Regions from separate parts of the Vibrio rarus genome, predicted to be linked through region 1. Evidence: predicted binding sites of a transcription regulator. Region 1 holds the regulator's gene; the other holds the start of a gene.
What was found. Region 1 encodes PurR, which represses purine synthesis genes. Its sites were predicted from a motif close to TNANGNAAACGTTTNCNTNA; they were not measured.
Positions count from the first base shown of each region.

Region 1 (4,004 bases):
TTTTGCATGTGCTTGATCATTTAAGCATTAAGTCAGCGCACTTTGTTGGCATGTCTTTAGGGACAATTATTGTGCGTACATTGGCAGAAATGGCATCGGATCGCGTGGACTCCATGGTGTTAGGTGGCGCGGTGACGCGGTTTAATACCCGTTCACAAATCTTAATGAAATTGGGCAATTTGTGTAAGAATATCATCCCTTATATGTGGCTCTATCGTTTATTTGCATGGATAGTGATGCCACAAAAAGGCCAATTAGAGTCTCGACTGATGTTTGTGCGCGAAGCTCGAAAGCTGTGCCAGAAAGAATTTAAGCGTTGGTTTAAATTGGCGGCAGACGTGAACCCGTTAATGAAATATTTTAAAGATAAAGAGCTTAATATCCCCACTCTTTATTTGATGGGCGACAAAGACTATATGTTCATTAAACCAGTGAAAGAGATGGTGTTGGCGCACAAAAACAGCCAATTGGTGGAAATTGCAGATTGTGGCCATGTGTGCAATGTGGAAAGACCACAAGAGTTTAATCAGCGTTCAATCTCATTTATTCAGGCTTTGGCTTAATCTTCTGGTCTATTGCTGCCACATTGCCAGCAAAGAGCAAACTGACCTTCATTAATCTCATCACATTCGATACAGCGCCATTTTTGCGAAGCGATTTGCTGATGCAGTTGTTCAAACTCGGCAATAATGGTTTTAGCTTGTGTGTGCTGATGCGGCGTAAGCAACCATAGATAAGGCAAGGTAGAATCGTCCATAGGCAGTTCTCCTTGTAAACCAAACATTCCTTCGCCACGTACCTCAGTTTCAATATTATAACTCAGTAATAGCTCACGCATGATATGAGCTTGCGGTGGGTTTTGCGCAATAAATATTTTTATTTCTATCCTAGTGGTACCAATCGTACTCAATAAATGGTCATTCTAGATTGTTAACATACTCGAGAACTGCGTTAGAATTTTTGATAGTAGAATAACGACTTATCGAAATATTCCGCTTTGTTTTCGAGCATTTTTCCTACGCTATTTCTGACAACTTACTTGGTATGATTGACTACGGTGGCATTGTGCTCACCGTAAGTCATTGCCCGCATCATCTATGAATTACGGTGATGGGGATTATACGGTGGTTGAACTATTGTGTGGGCGCAGTTTTGCCATGACCCATTTCGCAATTAGCGGGAATAAACCCAATAACGCAAATGAGGCTAACACAGTAGGGGATACGATACCGGAAAGGCTGTCAATTTCGGCTAGTTGCGTACCGGCGTTGAGGTAAACCATAGTACCCGCTAACATTCCTAATTGGCTGACCACATAGAACTTGGCAACAGAAATAGGTGTTAACCCCATCAATAGATTGATTAAGAAAAAAGGAAATACTGGGATAAGACGTAAAGAAAAGAGGTAAAAGGCCCCATCTTTCTCTACCCCGTTATTGATGGTCGCAAGTTTTGACCCAAACTTCGCTTGCACCCAGTCTCGAAGCAAATAACGACTGCTTAAAAACGCCAAAGTTGCGCCAATTGTGCTGGCAAACGACACTAACAATAAGCTACTCCAAAAGCCAAATAAGGCCGCGCCAAGCAGAGTGACAACGGCCGCTCCAGGGATGGAAAAAGCGGTGATAAACACATAGCCGATAAAGTACAGTGTGGCGGATAACAAGAAGTGTTCAGCTATGTGGCTATTTAGGGCGAGTTGTTGCGCTTTAGCGTTTTCTAAAGTGAAGTGTTGGCCAAAGTTGACGGCCAAAAGTACGATGGCACAGACTAAAATTAGTCCTATTATCAATTTCTTATTCATGTGTGAGCTCTTATTGTTATGCAATAAGTATAGAGACACGTTGACGAAACTAAAACTTTCACTGTGATGGAAAAAAGTGGGCCTATAGCGCTTTTTAGTAATAAAAAAAATCGACAACCAAGAGGTTGCCGATCGTAAGAGGTTTGCTACCTTGCTGGCCTAGTCGTTATTGAGGTTTTTGACACTGGCTCTTTCAATTAGCTCTGGGTGCATTTCAAAGATGCGACGCTCATGCTCTTTATTTTTAATGCGCTCTAACAGGATCTCAAAGGCGGTTTTACCCACACGGCGTTTGGGCTGATGTATGGTGGTTAATGGTGGTGAGAAGTAAGCCGCAAGATCGATGTTATCGTAGCCAATGACCGAAATATCTTCGGGAATGTCGATATTGTGTTGTCTTAGACGACTGATCAAGCCTAACGCCATAATATCATTGAAGCAAAAAATAGAGGTGGGACGCTCTTCTTTAGACATTGCTACCAGTTTATCGGCCGCTTCTACAGCCGTATCACATTCAAAGTTACCTTCAAAAATGAGTTTTTCATTAAATGGGATATTGGCTTCAGCTAACGCTCTTTTGTAGCCAGAAATGCGCTCAATACAGGCCAGTTTCTCAGCTTGTCCAGTCAGGCAGGCAATTTTATGGTGACCATTGTTAACTAAGTATTTAGTGGCTAAATACCCCCCTTCTTCAGAGTTATCAATGATTTTATCTGCCGAGGAAGACTCCGGTCCCCAGTCCATAACCACTTTTGGGATGTTAGGGTGAGAGTCGAGCATTTGACGCAACTCTTCGGTTAAGTCAGAACACATCACTAAAATACCGTCGACGCGCTTCTCCGCTAACATACGAATATAATCACGTTGCTTTTCGTATAGCCCACCGGTATTACACAAAATAAGAGTGTAACCTTGGCGGTAACAGTAACTTTCAACGCCGTCGACCACTTCGGCAAAGAAAGGGTTAGTGGATTGAGTCACTAACATGCCAATAGTTCGTGTGCTATTGCATTTTAGACTACGAGCAACGGCACTTGGGGCGTAATTTAGGTTTTTTACGGCTTCCATCACTCGTTGCTGAGTTGCTTCGGCCACAAAGCGTGTTTTATTAATAACGTGAGAAACTGTGGTGGTAGAAACCCCTGCAAGTTTAGCGACGTCTTTGATGGTTGCCATGCGTTACCTTGTTAATAAAAGATGGATGCAATAAACATAAATTAAACTGTGCGATCCTTCACTCAGCAAACGATTGCGCGGAGGGGGAGTCTAGCCATAAATATGGCCACTGACAATGGATTTATGAATATATTTGGAATCTATGTCTCATTAGCAAGATAGTGGCAGTCAATTTTGCAAAAATTCACTAGTAATACGGATACGGCCGCATAAAAACCAAATTCATCATAGCGTTTACAGTCAGCAGAAAACTGGGGTATCCAGGTTAAGAGGTGTTGCTCAATTAAGGCTTTTTGCTCTGCCAGGGCCGCTTCCATATGCGACTCTTTTTCTAGGGCATTACAACGAATAATAAGATTGCCTAGAAAATCCAACTCAATGGCTAAATGATCAGCGGGTTCATTGAAGTGACCATCTACCTTAATGCCTTTATTTAACATTAATTGCGTCATGTCTTGTGCAGGCTTGCCGTTAAGTAGCTTGTTTTCTTCAAGATAGAGAGAGGCATAAGGTAAGGCGGCGTATTTATCTGAGGTGAGAAACAGATTACAAAAGTCGGCGGACAATTCTAATTGCGCATCTTCACGCTGTTGTAGTCGGTCAAAGGCATCCACTAAAGCCTCCACCGCCTCACTAAGTTGTGGATTCTCACCTAAACCGGCAAGAAAGCCACGCACAGCAGAAGATTGATAAGCCTGCAAATCTTGCTCTGTTAGTTCCTTAGAAAAAAGGCTGGAAAACCACCAGTAGATCTCTGCTCGTTGCTCGTTGAACTGCTTAACTTCTTGCATAAACGCACCACAATTTCATTTTAATTACTATAAAGAATAGTAGCTTAGGTCATCTTTACTATGTGAGTGAGATGAATATTAATTAAAATGTGCGCAATGAAGCAAAAGGTGAGTGCATTACTCACCATTGGCTAAATTTCTCAAACGTTGCCACCATTGCCCCATCGTTTCGTGCCAGTAACGTTCGGTTTGTTCTAGGTAACGGGCTTGCGGTGTGTATTTTTGCCAAGGCT
Region 1 covers NZ_AP024900.1:1,741,295-1,745,298, reverse strand. Annotated here, with positions in the region: gene OCU56_RS07990 (alpha/beta fold hydrolase) at 1-563, shown strand, start outside; gene OCU56_RS07985 (DUF2007 domain-containing protein) at 560-880, opposite strand; gene OCU56_RS07980 (TVP38/TMEM64 family protein) at 1,118-1,804, opposite strand; gene purR (HTH-type transcriptional repressor PurR) at 1,964-2,980, opposite strand; gene torD (molecular chaperone TorD) at 3,121-3,771, opposite strand; gene elyC (envelope biogenesis factor ElyC) at 3,889-4,004, opposite strand, start outside.

Region 2 (4,004 bases), 480 kb from region 1:
TATTTTCTGCGTTAGTCAGTGGTGTGGTCAAACCGCACTGGGTACAACCGAGTGCCTCTTTACTTATTCGCTATATGATTTTGCTGTTTATCCCAATCAGTGCCGGGTTAATAAATCACTACCATATTCTTCTTGATAACGCTTTGGCCATTTTAGTGAGTATTGTGCTTGGCAGTCTTTTTGTGCTTGTGGTTCTGTCCCTTGCATTAGACAAAATACTCAGTAAGGAGCAATAATATGTGGCTCTTACTCAGCATCGTTGTTTACTTTATTGCAAAGTTCATCGCGCAAAAAGCGCATCATCCTTTAGCCAATCCTCTGTTAATCAGTTTGGCGATAATCATTCCGTTTTTGCTGTTGTTCAAAATACCCTTTACAACTTACTATGACGGCAACTTGGTGATTCAGCATCTATTGCAACCGGCGGTTGTGGCATTGGCCTATCCTCTGTATGAACAGCTCAGTGAAATTCGTGCTAAGTGGAAGCTTATTCTGACCACTTGTGTCATTGGTAGTTTAGGCTCCATGCTCACTGCAGGCTCTTTGGCCGTCATGCTCGGTGCCGACTCTCAACTGCTGGCCAGCATTATGGGCAAATCAGTCACCACAGCGATTGCCATGCAAGTCTCCACCGAACTTGGCGGTGAACCTGCAGTGGCAGCGATGTTAGTACTAATGGCGGGCCTTACCGGTTCTTTATTGGCTTATCCCGTTTATGGCATATTAAAAATTAAACACCCCATTGCCAAAGGGCTCACCATGGGTACAGTGAGTCATGCTTTGGGCACGGCTACAGCCTTTGAGCATAATCAAAAAGACGCCGCTTTTAGCTCTTTGGCCTTAGTGTTGTGTGGTGTTATCACCTCGATTTTAGCGCCATTTGTTATGACCTTTATGCTTTGGCTAGCGAGCTAGTTGCCATAACGGTCCAGCTCATGGTTTGATTTTCGCAATAAAACGTCATTTAAAACCATAGCAAAAGCCTCCTGCGCGAATGGATGTGAGCGAAACCGTTTGCGCAGGCTAAGCCTCTCCCTATTCTTAATCAGTTACACTATGCTATGTACATGATTTTTAGGATAGGTATTGGTAATGAGTCAGCGCTTTAACCCACTGTACAATGAACTTCCCTCCTCCCAAGTTGAGGTGTTCAAAAGCATTTTTAATGACCCCTCTTTTGCTGGAGTCCTCAGTGAAACGCAGTTTCTACAACTTCAACAAGCAACAGAGCAAACAGCGCAACAATTAAAAGTCTCTTTACTGCCTTTTGCTGCGGCATTTTCTGTGGCACCCATTTCTCATTTTCACGTGGGCGCTATCGTTAAAGGTGCGTCTGGGGCTTTATATTTTGGGGCAAACTTAGAAATAGCGAGCACTCAATTAGGCCAAACCGTGCACGCAGAGCAATCGGCGATCAGTCATGCGTGGATGAAAGGTGAACTGGGTATTACTGACATCACCATTAACTTCAGCCCTTGTGGCCATTGTCGCCAATTTATGAATGAGTTGACCTGCGCCAAAGAGTTAATGATTCAACTGCCTCAAGGTTCACAAAAGAGCTTACAGCACTACTTACCTGAATCGTTTGGCCCTGAAGATCTGGGGATTTCCAGTAAATTAATGTCCGTTGTAGAACATGGCTATTCGCTGACAAAAGAGCCCCCTTTACAGCAAAAGGCGGTTGAAGCACTCAATAAAAGCCATGCTCCTTATACGAACAATCTCAGCGGCGTGGCAATACAAACGGTAGATGGTCAGATATTTACCGGTCGCTACGCAGAAAACGCTGCTTTTAATCCCAGTTTACCTCCTTTGCAAGTGGCTCTGGTGCAATTGCAAATGGCAGGCAAGGCATTTTCTGAGATTAATGACGTCGCTCTTGCGGAGATCCATAATGCCTCTTGCTCTCATTTAGCTGAAACGCAAAGCACCCTTAATACACTCAATCCTGACATTGCACTAAGCTACATTACCCTCACCCCTTAACACCGCTAAAGCACGATTTACTGGCACTGCAACCTTGGTTGCGGTGTCCTTACAAAAATATCCTCAATATCACCATGCAAACGATTGCGCCCTGCGAAAATTTCAGTATGATCCTTAAAAAAAATTATCGTCTTAAGGAAATGTTATGTTGGGTACGGCTACAGCATCAGGTGCAACAAAAGTTTTATTGCTAGGTTCGGGTGAATTAGGCAAAGAAGTGGCTATTGAATGTCAGCGTTTGGGTATTGAAGTTATTGCCTGTGATCGCTATCAAAATGCACCGGCTATGCAAGTGGCTCACCGTAGCTATGTACTTGATATGCTAGATGGTCAACGACTATCTGAAATTGTTGCTCAAGAAAAACCTGACTATATTGTTCCTGAAATTGAAGCCATTGCCACTGATACTTTAGTTGAGTTGGAAAAACAAGGTACTACCATTGTCCCTAACGCACGTGCGACCCAGCTGACTATGGATAGAGAAGGCATTCGCCGCTTGGCTGCCGAAGAGCTGAGCCTTAACACCTCAAACTATCAATTTGCCGATACTTTTGCACAATTTAGCCAAGCGGTCGAGGCCGTGGGCATGCCGTGCGTGGTGAAGCCAGTAATGAGCTCATCGGGTAAAGGTCAGAGTGTCATTCGCTCAGAGCAAGATGTCGCTAAGGCTTGGGAACATTCTCAAGATGGAGGTCGCAGTGGTGAAGGACGCGTCATTGTTGAAGGCTTTATTGATTTTGATTACGAAATTACCCTATTAACGGTGCGTGCTGTGGATGGTGTTCACTTCTGTGCTCCTATCGGTCATCGTCAAGAAGATGGCGACTATCGTGAATCTTGGCAACCGCAACAAATGTCAGAAGTGGCGATTAAAGCCGCTGAATACGTTGCTGAGCAGATTGTTAACGCGCTGGGGGGTTATGGCCTATTTGGTGTAGAGCTCTTCATTAAGGGCGATAAAGTTATCTTTAACGAAGTGTCCCCACGCCCACACGATACAGGTATGGTAACGATGATCTCTCAAGATATGTCAGAGTTTGCTTTGCATGTTCGTGCCTTCACTGGCAACCCAATCAATGCTATCCGACAAGTGGGTCCTGCAGCGTCTGCGGTTATCCTTGGTCAGGGTACCTCAAATAATTTGTCATATACGGGAATTGACGAAGCTATCAGTACTGCCGATACGCAGATCCGTCTTTTTGGTAAGCCTGATATTGATGGACGCCGTCGTTTGGGGGTCATTTTAAGTCGCGCAACGGATACGACACTGGCGGTGGATACAGCCCTTGAAGCGGCCAAAAAAATCCATATCCATTATACTAATCGTTCTAAATAACGGGTCATTCTAGCTTGTTAAAAACTAAAAAGAGGTCTTAAGACCTCTTTTTTTTTATTGACTTATAAATAGCAAATTGACTATTTAATGTCGTCTTTCTTCAGCTCTTCAACGCGAGCTTTCAGCTTTTGTCCGGGTCTAAATGTGACCACACGACGTGCGGAAATAGGTATATCTTCGCCTGTTTTCGGGTTGCGACCTGGTCGTTCTTTCTTGTCTCTCAGATCAAAGTTGCCGAATCCAGACAGTTTTACCTGTTCGCCACTTTCAAGTGATTTACGAATTTCTTCGAAAAAAACTTCCACGGTTTCCTTGGCATCCCGTTTACTATATCCAAGATTTTCAAACAGGTTTTCAGCCAAATCGGCCTTGGTGAGCGCCATAAAACTTTCCTCAAAGCTAGGTGAACTAATTGCTACGCTGGAGTAGTTTTTACCCCTAGGCTTCATTAAAAATGAAACCAACGACAGCTCCTAAAATTTGTCACTACAATCAACTACATATTGATGACTCGATCGAAAGTGTATGACAAGGTTTTCAGTTTCGCCAACTTTTTTTGTAAAAAATTTATAAGAATTAGATACTTAGAAAATTCAAGTAAATTTACGTTAATTTTTATCGAGTAAGGTGTTTTTATTGAGGGAAAAGTTTAATAAAAAGTGTCATTTTCTTATTTAATTCA
Region 2 covers NZ_AP024900.1:1,260,638-1,264,641, reverse strand. Annotated here, with positions in the region: gene OCU56_RS06010 (CidA/LrgA family protein) at 1-236, shown strand, start outside; gene OCU56_RS06005 (LrgB family protein) at 238-915, shown strand; gene cdd (cytidine deaminase) at 1,093-1,986, shown strand; gene purT (formate-dependent phosphoribosylglycinamide formyltransferase) at 2,132-3,322, shown strand; gene ihfA (integration host factor subunit alpha) at 3,403-3,705, opposite strand.
Region 2: the regulator PurR is predicted to act here: its motif matches at 2,059-2,078, upstream of purT (formate-dependent phosphoribosylglycinamide formyltransferase).